3 regions of the Shewanella sp. 10N.286.48.B5 genome follow, and region 2 is predicted to be linked to each of the others. Evidence: predicted binding sites of a transcription regulator. Region 2 holds the regulator's gene; each other region holds the start of a gene.
What was found. Region 2 encodes MetJ, which represses methionine synthesis genes. Its sites were predicted from a motif close to TAGACGTCTAGACGTCTA; they were not measured.
Positions count from the first base shown of each region.

Region 1: the regulator MetJ is predicted to act here: its motif matches at 3,068-3,085, upstream of serA (phosphoglycerate dehydrogenase).
Region 3: the regulator MetJ is predicted to act here: its motif matches at 2,215-2,232, upstream of metK (methionine adenosyltransferase).

Region 1 covers NZ_MCVG02000001.1:3,128,467-3,133,597, reverse strand. Annotated here, with positions in the region: gene BCU57_RS13425 (ABC transporter ATP-binding protein) at 1-425, opposite strand, end outside; gene ygfZ (tRNA-modifying protein YgfZ) at 631-1,590, opposite strand; gene serA (phosphoglycerate dehydrogenase) at 1,753-2,982, opposite strand; gene BCU57_RS13410 (DUF2238 domain-containing protein) at 3,134-3,730, shown strand; gene BCU57_RS13405 (helix-turn-helix transcriptional regulator) at 3,987-4,652, shown strand; gene BCU57_RS13400 (PaaI family thioesterase) at 4,828-5,131, shown strand, end outside.
Region 2 covers NZ_MCVG02000001.1:3,238,600-3,243,730, reverse strand. Annotated here, with positions in the region: gene BCU57_RS13875 (LysR family transcriptional regulator) at 1-87, shown strand, start outside; gene BCU57_RS13870 (conjugal transfer protein TraF) at 206-1,399, shown strand; gene BCU57_RS13865 (sulfite exporter TauE/SafE family protein) at 1,461-2,201, opposite strand; gene metJ (met regulon transcriptional regulator MetJ) at 2,352-2,666, opposite strand; gene metB (cystathionine gamma-synthase) at 2,874-4,034, shown strand; gene BCU57_RS13850 (bifunctional aspartate kinase/homoserine dehydrogenase II) at 4,097-5,131, shown strand, end outside.
Region 3 covers NZ_MCVG02000002.1:46,678-51,808, forward strand. Annotated here, with positions in the region: gene BCU57_RS15145 (winged helix-turn-helix domain-containing protein) at 1-1,492, opposite strand, end outside; gene metK (methionine adenosyltransferase) at 2,275-3,426, shown strand; gene BCU57_RS15155 (flavin reductase family protein) at 3,585-4,187, opposite strand; gene BCU57_RS15160 (GNAT family N-acetyltransferase) at 4,504-5,094, shown strand.

The DNA.
Region 1 (5,131 bases), 110 kb from region 2:
GTTTCAACAGGTCTTGTTAAAATGTCACTAATCCCAAGCTGCGTAATAAGCTCATCGCCCCAATCACTCCACTTTTGATTATTAAGCTGTAATACAAAACGGATATTATCGATAACATTAAGCGGGGTGAGTAAGTTGAATTGTTGGAAGACAATACCAAGTTGGGCGCGCCTAAACTGGCTCCATTGACTATCTTGCCACTGCGCTGCTTGTTGGTTCATGAGTTGTAACTGACCAGAATCAATTTTCTCAAAACCGGCAATGATATTAAGTAGGGTGCTTTTGCCCGTGCCGCTGGGGCCGGTTAGCGCAATGGTATCACCACGATGCAGGGATAAATCGACACAGTTAAGCACCTGATGGAGTCTATCGCCATCGTTAAAGCCTTTGGATACTTGCGATAGTTGGGTGATCACTGCTGTCATTAGCGTCTCTGGTATTACTTGTAATTACATCATCATACGACAAATAAAATTACTTAGATCGACTTTTCATTGAAATAACCCGTTTATATGTTGATTTTGAAATAATAAAAAAGGCTGAAGAATGAGAAGTAACCTCATCCATCAGCCTTTATTTAATGTTACGGTTAGCAGCCTTTGTTGGCTTTAACCCATATAACCGTTTAAGTTAATCTTCTAACGAATAAGGTAGCGGCTTCACCACTAGCTCACTTTGGTTGTCATTTTTTACTCTTAGTTTTGCATCATTTGGCGTATCGTTAGCCAATACTGCGGTTAATAGCACTTGGCCATTAAATTCAACCGCTTCGATAACTTTACCCGTTCGAAGAAAGCCATCTTCTGAGGCAATTTCAATTTGAGTTTCACTGCTGACAGTTTCAGAGGCACTACCGGATAGAATATACAGGGCGCGTTTATTACCACCGCGGTACTTCATTCTGGCAATGGTTTCTTGGCCCATGTAGCAGCCTTTTTCAAAACTAATACCGTTTACCGCCTGTATATTACACATTTGTGGTACAAACTCACTGCTGTGGTTGTCGTCAATATTGGCGTAACCGGCTTGAATTTCTAATGCTTGCCAAGCTTGGTGGCTAGATAGTGGTTGATTTGAAGCTGTGACTAATTGCTGCGCTTTTTCAGCTGATGTAATCACTATGAAGCGCTCAGCATCTTTTAAAATAATAGCGCCTTCAGCGTGAGTAACTTCATGTTCAATCCGTCCAAATTGCTGCTCAATAAACTCTGTAGCCTTCGTACCAGCAAAGCCTAAAATAACTTGCTTAGCAGTGACATCAGTTAATTCCGCTTTACTGAACACCGCATATTTCTGCCATGAGGCCAAACTTAGCGGTAATACTGATGCTGGCATTAAAATAAAAAGGCTTTCAGCAATTGTGTAGGTTCTAAAGCTAGCAATCATCTTACCCTTAGGATCGCAATGGGCGCCCCAGCGCCACTGAGTTTCTGTCAGCGATACGATATCGGTAGTGACTTGGCCGTGAATAAAGGTTTTACCTTGCTCACCGGTCACTTCAATTAAACCTAAGTGGCTTAAGTTTGAAACCAGTAAGTCGGGCGTTGAAGTTAAGTAATCCCAGTTTGGCTGTGTGGTTGCGAGTGTCATAAAATGATCCCTAAGGTGAGCAACAAAGATAAGCTTTGAGTGTAACGGAATTCAGTGAGGCTCAAAAGAAAAAGCTATCTTCAATTAATTGAAGATAGCTTTAATTCACAATTTAACTGCGAGATAAGCCTAAGGTTAAATCGTTCACCGACTTAGCTTGAATTAAAACAATACGCGGGTACGAATAGTACCTTCAATTGCTTTTAACTCGCCCAGCGCTTGTTCGGCTTGGTTTGAATTGACTTCCATGACCACGTAACCAATATCTGCAGTCGTTTGTAGATATTGCGCAGCAATGTTAATGCCTTTTTCTGAAAACGCTTGGTTAATTTTAATCAACACACCTGGACGGTTGTGGTGAACATGCAATAAGCGCGAGGTGCCTTTATGTTGTGGCAATGACACTTCAGGGAAGTTAACCGCAGACACAGTTGAGCCATTATCAGAATATTTAGCCAGCTTACCCGCGACTTCAATACCGATATTTTCTTGAGCTTCAGCAGTACTACCACCAATATGCGGGGTAATAATGACGTTATCTTGTCCACGTAGTGGGCTAATAAATTCGTCATCATTTGACTTAGGCTCAACTGGGAATACATCAATTGCAGCGCCTGCAATATGGCCTGACTTTAGGGCATCAGAAAGCGCATCAATATCAACCACAGTGCCCCGTGATGCATTGATAAAAAAGCTTTTTGAACGCATTTGTTCAAACTCTGTCGCACCAATCATATTTTTAGTTTGCGCAGTTTCTGGTACATGCAAGCTGATAACGTCTGCTTCATTCAATAGTGTTTCCATTGAATGGATTTGGCTGGCATTACCCAGTGGCAACTTGTCTTCAATATCGAAAAATACCACCCGCATACCGAGGGTTTCAGCCAAAATACCCAGCTGAGTACCTATATGGCCGTAACCAATGACCCCTAAGGTTTTACCGCGCACTTCATAGCTACCATTGGCACTTTTTAACCAACCGCCACGGTGGGCAAGGGCGTTACGCTGAGGAATACCGCGCATCAGCATGATGATCTCACCTAACACTAGCTCAGCCACACTGCGAGTGTTTGAGAATGGCGCATTAAAAACGGGTACGCCTAACTTCTCAGCAGCGGCAATATCAACTTGGTTAGTACCAATACAGAAACAGCCAATCGCGACTAGTTTTTCAGCATGGTTCAACACTTCAGCGGTTAATTGGGTGCGCGAGCGCAGGCCGACAAAGTGAGCATCTTTAATTGAGCGCAGCAACTGGTCTTCAGGAAGGGAAGCTTTGTGATATTCAATATTGGTATAACCTGCACGCTTAAGTACATCGACTGCAGTTTGGTGGACGCCCTCCAACAGCAGGATTTTAATCTTATCCTTGTCAAGCGAGTGTTTTGCCATGGTGTGGGTACCCTCTTATCAATAGTTATGCTTATGTTATGCTGACATTAATGCGCAACCAAAATAGCATTATTTATTGCCATTGTAGAGGGCTAGATGGCTAAAGACTGTGATCTTGGTTTAGAACAATATCATCTAAAGGGAATGTATAGTGAATAAGAAAGTTATATGGGTGGTTATTTTTGCTGTCGTGCTCGTTTGGTCGGTGAGTTCACCTAAAGATATGTTTACTTGGTGGTTAGAAGCACTGCCAGCATTAATCGCCTTACCCATCTTATTTTTTACCCGTAATAAATTCCCCCTAACACCCTTAGCTTACTTATTGATTTTGTTACATTGCTGCGTGCTCATGGTCGGAGCTAAATATACCTATGCCGAAGTACCACTGTTTGATTGGTTGGCTGATGTGATGGGTAGCGAACGTAATAATTATGACAAAATCGGCCATCTTGCTCAGGGGTTTATTCCGGTCATACTGGCAAGAGAGGTGATGCTAAGAAATCACGTCTTACAACCGGGCTATTGGTGTCAGTTTCTATCAGTTTGTTTTGTATTGGCATTTTCTGCTTTTTACGAACTTATTGAGTGGTGGGTTGCAGCTGCAACAGGTGAGAATGCGGAGGCGTTTTTAGGCACTCAAGGCTATGTGTGGGATACACAGTCAGATATGTTTATGGCACTTATAGGTGGTATTAGTGCATTAGTCTTGCTCACAAAGGTACATAATAAGCAGTTAGCATCACTTTAATCAGCTACATTTATAGATCTTGTGACTGTTAAGTTTATTTTTACTTGTTTTATTTTTGGTAACGGCTTGGTTTGCGAGCACTTAATCTATTAATGAGTACTTAAGTATTGCAGAAATACTTTATAGACTAGTTAAAATGCCTTATGGGCTAGTTAAAATGTACTATTATTGCATTATGTTGTTATTATGTTATCAATGTTTCAGGAAGAAACTCGTATAGCCGAGAGATACAGAATACTTTTCAGGGAGAAAAGTGATGAATTCGAATATTGATGAATTAGTCTTCTTACACCAGGTTGCAGCGCCTTGCAACTTGGCTATTTTAGCTGAGTCGATAGGGTTAAAAACCAGGGTAGTGAAACACCCTAGTGAACTTGAAGTAGAACATAATACTAATTGTTTCTATTTGATCGCCCAAAAGGGGGCCGCGCTGGATAGCAAAGGCATTCCGCTGTTGGTATCACGGCTAGTTAATCATGTCCCTGTCGCTTTATATCAAGTTGAACGAGGCTCGTTAGATCAGGAGTCTGCACTATTGTTAGGTGTAAGAGGCTTACTTTATGCCGACCAACGTATGGATTTAATGTTGACCGGGTTACGTAAAATGGTAGCTGATGAGCTTTGGTATGATCGACCGCTAATTAGCAAAATTTTCCGCCGACTAGTACAAAAACTTGATGCTAATACAGAAATCCCCCCAGATACTATCGCAATGCTGCAAATGCTCACTAATCGTGAAAGAACCATTATTCAGCTAGTTTCAAGCGGTGCAAGGAATAAAGAAATAGCCCACAGGCTTTGCATTAGTGAGCACACGGTAAAGGCACATATCTCTTCCATCTTTAGGAAAACTCAATCTCGCAATCGGGTCGAGTTACTGCGTTGGGCACAAACTTATCAAGCCCATTTTGAATTTGCATAAGCCTCGATTAGCGGCAAATAAACTTAAACGTGTTAGTTGAGCGCTAGCGCTTGAGTTAAGCATAATGGATATCTTCTAAGGGATGGCAGCTGTCATCCCTTTTTTATGGAAATCCTTTAAAGTTAAATAGCTTGGCAGTAGACTGAATTAATTACGTATTACTGGAAGTTGATAAATGAGTATTTGGTTTAGAGAAGTCACCCTTGAAGATTGCGCTAAAATGGATAGTGGGCTCCATGGGAAGGGCACATTAATGAAAACCCTTGGTATTAAAATCACTGAAATTGGCGCAGATTATATGGTGGCGACTATGCCAGCTAACCCTTCAGTACATAACCCTTTAGGCATAGTTCATGGCGGCGCTAATGTGGCACTGGCCGAAACCGTTGCCAGTTATGCGGCTAACTTTGTGGTCGACTTTAAGCATTTTTATTGTGTTGGCCAAGAAATTAATGCCAATCACTTAAAAGCGTCACGAA
Region 2 (5,131 bases):
CATAAAGATAAATTCCAACCAGAAAGGCTGAAAAAATTTATTCAATTCACCATGGAAAATTTTAAGCGCTATCTACCTGATTCATAGAATAACATTTAAAAAACGGCTGATTAAATTCATCTATGCCGTAAAAGTCTAACGGGATTGAAGCCTATTTTTAATTTTTCGACTATCTTTATTAGATAATTAAAAATGAAAATGGTGAATGATGAGATCCTTAGCGCTGCTATTGTTTTTACTGCTGTTTGCGATAAATACGCAAGCGGGTCAGCTTTATTTTGAAGCTCGCAGTGATAGCATGGGCGGTACAGGTGTAGCCTCATCTAGCCGTATCGGCGCAAGTTTTATTAATCCCGCTTTACTGGCTATTTACGCCCCAAAAACCAATGAGTTCTCCTTACTGTTACCGGTTGTGGCTGCTGAAGTGGATGATAGCGACAATATGCTTGATAAGTTTGACTCACTACAAGACAGTTTTGATGACTTAGAAACGGCCATAAACGGCAATGATACTGATGATATTGCTGGTTTTCGTGATGATTTAGTTATTAATTTAAATGCCCTCAACGGCACTAACGCCTCGGTATCAGCCGCAATTGGCGCAGCATTAGTATTGCCAACTCAAACCGTGCCAATGGCGCTATTTTACAAAAGTCATCTTGACGCTATGGGCGTTGCTGATATTGCTCAAGGTGATATTGATATGCTGACTAATCTCGATCCCGCCAACCCTCCTGCAGATCTCACTGACTTAGACTCTCAAGGCATTGTATTAGCCGCCGGAGTCACAGATTTTGGGGTGGCGTTAAGCTTTCCACTATCTATAGTTAACATGCCTGTAAAAGTTGGGATTTCACCTAAGTTTCAACGCATTGATACCTATCATTACAGTGCCAGTGCCAATAACTTTGATGTCGATGATTTTGATGATGATAAATATCGAAATGATGACAGCTTATTTAACCTTGATCTTGGGGTGGCTATTGAGCCAACAGAAAGCTTAACCTTAGGGCTGTCTGCTCGTAATTTATTCAGTAAAAAAATAACCACAGTTGAAGCTCAAGGACGGACATTTGAATACCAAATTGAGCCGTTAGTCACAGTGGGAGCTGCTTATGATTGGTCCAGAGTCACCTTAACCACGGATATTGATCTGGTGGAGCAAAGCCGTTTTAGCGAGTTTGATGCGGTGCAGTATTGGCGAGTGGGCGGTGAAGTTAAAGCCACTGACTGGCTGTTTTTACGCATGGGCTACCGCCATGACTTAAAAGATAATAGCGTAGATATTTACTCTTTCGGCACCGGCTTTGCCATCGGCCAAGCCTTTAAGCTGGATATGAGCGGCAGCTATGGTGATGATGCCATTGGCGCTGTGCTGCAAACTTCTTATCACTTTTAAGCGTTATCATTTTTAGCTGTCATCATTGTTGCATTTATATCTGCCACAAAAAGATGATCGACTAGCCTGCTGATAATTCAATTAACGACTTAAGGGTTAGCAATAATGCACTTAAGCTACATAACACCATAGTGGCGATGCGAGTCTTATTTTTATCAACCTTATTGGTTAGCTTTCCTGCGGCAATATTTCCGAGTATGACAGATGGCAATAGCATCAATGACAACCACAGATGCTTTTCTTCCACTAAGCCTGCAAGCATTAAAATAATCAGTGCGATCATTGAGCTGAAAACAAAAAAGATCGATAGCGCGGCTCTAAACTGCGGCGCATCTTTACCGGCTAATAAAATCGCTAATGGTGGCCCACCAATGGCGGCAATATTTCCAAATACCCCCGACAAGACACCTGCAATAAATAGCGAAAGCCGATTTACTGGCGCTGTGATCTTAAAAATACTCAGCAACACCGCTGCGCCGACAATAAAGGCAATGGCTAACCCCAGTACTGCTTGGGGGGCAAACAGTAATAAACCTGCGCCCATAAAGCCACCAGGTATTCGCCCCAGCAGCGCATATTGCAGCCCATTAAACTCCAGTTGAGTACGTTCACGCAATAAGGTCAATAAGGCGATGGAAAAACCCATCATAATCACAGGGGCTGGGACTAATTGTGGGTCGATGATATAGAGAAGTGGACTGGCAACAACCGCAAGCCCAAAACCGATAAGGCCTTGGGTTAATGCGCCTATAAAAATGATAACCGATGCAAGCATCAAGGTCTGCGGATCGATAAATTCCATTGTCGACTCTTTAGGCGCAATACTGCAACTCACTCTCAGCTTGAGAGCTCGATACGTTAAATGACGAGCAGTGTTTGATTAATTGAGTAGGCTTATGCTTTAGCGCAAGTACTTTAGCGCAAGTACTTCAGCGCTAGTCGCTAGCTTGACTTAATCAAGATCTTCCCACTCAATTCCCATGGCATCCATCAAAGCTTTTGCTTCAGATGGGATGCTATCAGGCCCTTCTTTTGATAAGTCACCGTCATTTGGCAGTGGTTGTCCAGTGTAGGCATGCAAAAATGCTTCACACAGTAGTTCACTATTGGTTGCATGACGTAAGTTATTAACCTGGCGGCGGGTACGTTCATCAGTCAATACTTTTAAAACTTTTAAAGGTATGGATACCGTGATTTTTTTAACTTGTTCATTTTTTTTGCCATGTTCGGCATATGGGCTGATATAGTCGCCATTCCATTCAGTCATTAACTCACCTTTATACGATAGATTCGTGGCAGATTTTAACCGCTAAATAATAACAGTCAAATTATTGCGGTTATTCTATAACGAATGGAAATAGATTTCTTTATGTTTAGACGTCTAAACGGCTGATTTGTATTGACGATGTGACTTAGCTTAGGTACATTTAGCCATCTAGACATCTCTTTAGTGTGTATTCTTTAGGAGTTTACAATGAGCAAACATCGCGCAGCTACGCTAGCAGTACGCCAAGGTATCGAGTCTGATACCCAATACGGCGCTGTAGTCCCGCCGATTTATCTATCAACAAACTATTCTTTTGATGGCCATAAAAACCCTAGAGAGTTTGATTATAGTCGTTCAGGAAACCCGACGCGCTGCGTGTTAGGTGAAGCCATTGCCAAACTTGAACATGGCGCTACTGGGGTGGTTACTTGTACCGGTATGGCTGCGATTACCTTGGTCACTAGTTTATTAGGCCCCGATGATTTACTGATTGTGCCTCACGATTGTTATGGCGGTAGTTACCGTTTGTTCACAAATCTTGCCAACAAAGGCCAATTTAAATTACTGGTGATTGATCAAACAGATGAGCAAGCACTCAGTGATGCGATTGCTCAGAAACCTAAAATGGTGTGGTTAGAAACGCCGTCAAACCCATTATTACGTGTTGTTGATATCAAAGCTATTGCTGAGCAAAGCCATAAAGTCGATGCCTTAGTTGTGGTTGATAACACCTTTTTATCGCCAATTTTGCAACAGCCATTAGAGCTAGGCGCTGATATCGTCATGCATTCCACCACCAAATATATCAATGGTCATAGTGACGTTGTAGGTGGCGCTGTGGTGGCAAAAGACCCTGAACTGGGTGAGTTACTACACTGGTGGTCAAACACCTTAGGGCTAACAGGCTCGGCTTTTGATAGTTACCTAACCTTACGTGGCATTCGTACTTTAGCTGTACGTATTCGCGAGCATCAAAAAAATGCTGAGCAAGTTATTGACGTACTTCAGGCCAGCAATCTTGTCGAAAAAGTGTATTATCCAGGCTTAAAAGACCACCCAGGTCACGATATTGCAGCTAAGCAACAACAAGGCTTCGGCGCTATGTTAAGTTTCGAACTTAAAGGTGGTGAAGCAGAAGTGGTCGCCTTTTTAAATGCACTGTCTATTTTCAGTGTTGCTGAAAGCTTAGGCGGAGTGGAAAGCTTAGTTGCCGTACCTGCAACCATGACCCATAGAGCAATGGCGCCTGCAGCACGGTATGAAGCTGGCATTAAAGATACTTTACTGCGACTATCTGTCGGGATTGAAGATGCTGAAGACTTGGTTGCCGATATTGAAGTAGGCTTAGCTGCTGTCGCTGCGCTTTAAGTTAATCTCCCTTGGCTATATTCATGTAGTCAGGCTGGTATATGTTGTTTAAGGAGTGAAAAATGGCCCGCAGTCATTTACATAAATTTGGTGGTTCAAGTCTTGCTGATGCAGATTGCTATCGCCGCGTTGCCCATATTTTACTGACTCATGGCAACAGTGATGATTTAGTCGTTGTTTCAGCTGCGGGTAAAAGTACTAACTTTTTATATAAATTACTCTCCTTAAGAGAAAACGGTGACTTGTGGCAAGAAGAGCTACAAGTACTGGTGAGCTATCAGCAAAACCTGATTGAGCAACTTCTCTCAAACGAACAAGCGCGCGATTTACGTGAGCGCCTATCAACCGATAAATCGCAATTAGTCAGTTTATTGTCCCTTGAAGAGCGCAATGAATTTCAGCTCAATCATGTATTAAGCTTTGGTGAGCGTTGGTCAGCACGATTAATGGCAGCCTTATTAAGAGAGTCTGGCGTTGCTGCCGCGAATATTGATGCCTGCTCACTGCTGGTGGCTGATGAAGGGCCTGTGCCGAATATTCGTCTTGATGAGTCCCGCGAAAAAGTCCAAAAGCTGCTGGATGCTAATCCAAATACACGCTTAGTGATCACCGGCTTTATCTGCGCCAACAGTAAAGGGGATACATTATTACTTGGCCGCAATGGCTCAGATTACAGCGCCACCTTAATTGCCAGCTTAGCGGACATTGAACGAGTGACTATTTGGACCGATGTTGAAGGGGTATTTAACGCTGATCCGAATAAAATTAATGATGCCAAATTACTTGAAAGCATGTCACTTGCTGAAGCCGATCGTTTAGCTAAACTCGGCTCGCCAGTACTGCACAGCCGAACTTTACAGCCCTTATTTGATACTAATGTTAGTCTCGCGGTGCGCTCAAGTTACGCATCACATACTGACTTTACCCTTATTGCGCCCCAAAGTTCGTCAGCTAGCGCTCCAGTGGTTACCAGTTTAAATGAAGTGGTGCTGTTTCGCTTTAAGCAGCAAGCGCTAATTCAAACCACACTCAAATTACTTGAGCAAGCCGGTATTGCGCCGCTAGCATATTGGTGCTCTGCCCATCATAAAGTTGAA
Region 3 (5,131 bases), on a different contig from region 2:
ATACCCCCACGACCCCTGCATTCCCCATGCTTTTAGTCAGGTTTTTACTAGTGACTTGGTTATTTTTCCAGGTGGACCACAATTTTGAACGATTTGACAAAAATAAAATATCACCAGTCTTTTTTGAATAACGGGCATACATGTCTCGTGAAGATGAGGAGATTTTTCGCAGTACTTTTTGGTTTTGATAGCTCAGTTGTGCAATATACTCTTTTGAAATGTGCTCGCTAATAAATAGCGTCTCGGTCACATCGGAATAAGTGACGCTACTGATTAAGCCAGTAAATGGAATGGTATGCTGAACATTACCTAACAGATCAATTTTAGAGATCACTAAATTTGATCCTTCAATATGATTCACATAAAAGCTGTCATTTTGATAACTAAAGTCATAGTCAATAATACTGACACTATTCGCTATTAAATCAACAACATCACTTTCACCACGTTTTAATAGCAGGCTCATTTGAAGTGATGAACTTTTTTCTCTGATAAACGCAATTTCATCATTATTGATCAATTGATGAGGCGAAAAGTCTACCTCGTTTTTACCGGGCTTGGTTAATTGTGTACTTTGCTTTGTCGACATCGAATATGAAAACAAAGCCACTCTATCAGTTAATTGCTTCGCAAAAATAAGTGTATCTTCATCATTTTTTGACCAGCTCAGTACTCGTTTAAATGGCAAATAAAAACAGCCCTCAGTCACAAGATCATCGGTATTTTGCTGTAAATGCCTTACTCTTACTTGGCAAACACCACTAGCTAAAACTCGCACGTAAGCCAGTTTTTGATCGGACGGCGACCAAGCGGGAGAAGCTTCTTCACTATCGACAAACGAAATTAATTTCAGTGGCGAGTCATTGTTATTAAGCTCTTTAATATAAATTTTGCCCGGTTGCTGACCATTACGCCATTGCATCGCAAGGTATTTGCCATCATTGGACACGGCAATATGCTCTTCAACCCCTTCAAAATTGGTCACTTTACTTTTTATTGGTGACGCCAAAGCGGCTGCGGCTTCAGGCTCTGTAAAAGATTTGATAAATTGATAAGCGGAATAACTGAGTAGTATCACAAATGCGAGCACAAAAACTGCCAACACGGTATGTTTACGGCCTGCCTTTTTGTGAGTGATATCTGAAAGACTCGTCTCCTCATTAGCTGAAGAAATTAATGAAATCGGTAACACTAATTGGTAACCAAGTTTTGGTAATGTCAGCAGTAAATCAGCTTCAATATGTAAATCTTTAAAGGATTTTCGTATTAGCCATACTGAATTAGTGAAACCTTTTTCACCAACAGCTTGGTTACCATCCCAGATGGTATCAATTGCTGTTTGGCGAGAAACAATATGATCTGGACTATCAATAAACAGTTTCAGCAACTCAAACACTTTAGCCGACAACTTAATTGTCTTATCACCACAGCTTAAGGTCATTATGCTGCAATCTAACGTACACGGCCCTATTTGATACTGAAGTAATGCCATCAAGTCTCACCTAGTAATTTGTTATTATTATTATTTTCACTAGTCATCATAAATATAAATCAAATAAAAACCATTCTACGCACAAGTTGTTTGATACAAAATTAATTAAGCCACTGTTAATATAGGAATTAACCAGTGTTACAACTTGTATCGAAATATAAACAGTCACTTTATATAAATAAATATTATGAGTTATAGCTTGGTAGTATACAAAATAGCGTACCAGCTAACAATTACGTTTACATTCATTTAACAAGCGATTTGTGTTGATATTAGCGCTTTTTTTAGTGATAAATGCTAAAGGCACAGCAGCATTATTTAAAATACAACTTACTTGTCTGATTTTATTCAATAAAGACACGAGGTTAACCACAGTATTTTTTCAGAGCTTAGCCTCTCTTAAGGCTTATCAAACTCTGTATAGGTGCAATAAAGTGGAATCTTGCTGGTTTACATAAGGCTTAATGACCATATTTCTAGTAAGTCAATAAGGGGGCCTCTATTGATAAGCCCAGATCCACTGGCTAAATAAATTGTTTAATTTAGCATACAGCCTTAAAAAATATCACCACAAAAAACACATTAAACTAATACAATCATAAAGATAAGCACAACTAATTCCTAAACAAGCTTTTAGGTTGAATTTAATTATTTGCGGCATTGCACAATTTTTGACTTATTATCGTATTGGGGGGTGTTATCATTTTTAAATTCGACTAAAATAGACGTCTAGATGTAGATACCTCTACACGTTCAAATTCAAAAAGACGAGATTTCCCATTATGGCAAACCACTTGTTCACCTCTGAGTCGGTCTCAGAAGGTCATCCAGATAAAATCGCTGATCAGATTTCTGATGCAGTATTAGACGCAATTTTAGAGCAAGACCCTAAAGCGCGTGTTGCTTGTGAAACTTACGTAAAAACAGGCATGGTATTAGTCGGTGGTGAAGTCACAACTTCTGCATGGGTTGATATCGAAGAAATCACGCGTAAAACAGTGCGTGAAATTGGTTACACTCATTCTGATATGGGTTTTGATGCTGATTCTTGCGCCATTTTAAATGCCATTGGTAAGCAGTCTCCTGATATCAACCAAGGTGTTGACCGCAGTGATCCTGCAGAACAAGGCGCTGGTGACCAAGGTTTAATGTTTGGTTATGCCAGCAACGAAACTGACGTATTAATGCCTGCTCCTATTACTTACGCTCACAAACTTGTGAAACGTCAATCTGAAGTACGTAAAGATGGCACCTTACCTTGGCTTCGCCCAGATGCAAAAAGCCAAGTTACCTTTGCTTATGATGAAGGTAAAATTGTTGGTATCGATGCAATCGTTCTATCAACTCAACATCGTGAAGATGTTAGTCAGGAAGACTTAATCGAAGGCGTAATGGAAACCATCATTAAGCCAGTTTTACCATCACAGTGGTTAAACAAAGATACTAAGTACTTCATCAACCCAACTGGCCGTTTTGTTATTGGTGGCCCTGTAGGTGACTGTGGTTTAACCGGTCGTAAAATCATCGTTGATACCTATGGCGGCATGGCGCGTCATGGTGGTGGTGCTTTCTCAGGTAAAGACCCATCAAAAGTTGACCGTAGTGCTGCATACGCAGCACGTTATGTAGCGAAGAACATCGTCGCTGCAGGTCTTGCAGATCGTTGTGAAATCCAAGTTTCTTATGCAATCGGTGTAGCAGAGCCTACCTCAATTAGCATCGAAACATTTGGTACCGGTAAAGTATCAGAAGACGTATTAATTAAGTTAGTTCGTCAACACTTCGAACTGCGCCCTTACGGCCTAACAGCGATGTTGGATTTGGCTCGTCCAATTTACCAACAAACTGCTGCTTATGGTCACTTCGGCCGTAACGAATTCCCATGGGAAGCGACTGATAAAGCTGAAATCTTACGTGCTGATGCCGGTCTATAATTAGCCCTCATTACAGTATGTAAAACTAAAAAAACCGTCAATTGACGGTTTTTTTATATCTATAATTTGCTGATTGATTCAACTTGGACTATTTCGCTATAGTTTTATTTCGCTATAGTTTTATTTCGCTACAGTTCTGCAGAGCACATAAACGGTCACTACTTACGAGTAAGCTTAACCTTCTCTCTGGTTAAGCAGTAATCACTGCCGGCCATTCTTCCTATGGCATCTAATTTGTCACTATCGATTCTAAAATCCTCAATGATGTCATCTTTAACATGAATAGCGACGACATTACCTAATATTAAATGGCCTGATAACGGTTCATTGCCCAAATCAATAATCTGATTAAGCTGGCACTCAAAGCTAATTAGCGCTTGCTTAACGAGACTCGGCTTAACTATAGATGCTGGGGCTTTTTCAATGTTGGCATACTCAAATTCATCTATATCCGCAGGAATATGATGGCAAGTTTCATTCATCACCGCTAAATCAGGATAGCTCACTGTATTGATGACAAATTCACCCTGTTGGCGAATATTAGTTAACGTATCCTTTTCCTGACCATCATCCATGCCCATAGGGTTGAAACACAGCACTGGCGGGTTAGCGCTGGCCACAGTAAAAAACGAAAAAGGTGCTAAATTGGCCACCCCATCAACAGAAATAGTGGAAACCCATGCGATGGGTCTAGGCGTTACTCCACCAATCAATAACTTATATATTTGTTGCTTACTTAACTGTTGTGGCGACAATAACATTAGGCTCTCGCAAATATTCTTAATAGGGTAAATCACATTCAACTTTAACAGTACTATGCCAGATATGTACGCTGTATAGGTTTTAAAAATATGTTAACCCAACACATTTTGATCGGTTAAAGATGAAACTCCTTTGCAAGATATCAAACCGCTGTTCAGAATGACAATTGCTCAATTCTAACAAGGGAGTAATGAAGCGAGTCTTTTCTATCTAAGCCATCAATTAAACATTAAAATTGTGCCATCCAATAACAAAAGAATGAGCTTTCACCTTTCAGAACTTTATCGCTCTACATACTCAATAGGTAAAAATTTAATGCGTAAAACCCAATGGTTATTTGATGATGTCACTCAATTCAAAACGTCAATAGCACCAGCGATGACAGCCGGGCAACAAAAGTGCTGGTCAATGCTGAAACAGTTTTACAAACAACAGATGCCTTATTCAAAGCCAACAATGAAAGAAGATATAGCGGTGATCATGGCTCAAGATACTCAGTTACAGCGGTCGAATATTGATAAAGAAATGAATGAACCTGTTAATACAGTTTCTAGTGCCGCTATTGCTAAAGGAAAGAGTCGCAATAATCCTGACAATAGTATTATTGCGGTAGTAAGAATAAAGCCCATTGGCCAATATCAGTTGGTAACCGGCCTTGTCGTTGCTAGTGAGTATAGAGGCGGTGGACTTGCCCATACATTGCTAGCATTCATTGCTGAAAAACTAAAATGCGAGCAATGTTTTGTATTTTCCTTACCCCATTTAACCCAACTTTATCAAGAGCATGGCTTCAATGAGGTAAAACTGGCGACAAATGATATTCAACAACTTTATCTAAAACATCATTCACCACAAAAACCATTGGTGCTAATGCAGCTGCAGACTCAACTTTCTTCTAGAAAATAGTTTAAAAGCAACCGCTTGTTAAAAACTTCGCGTTAAT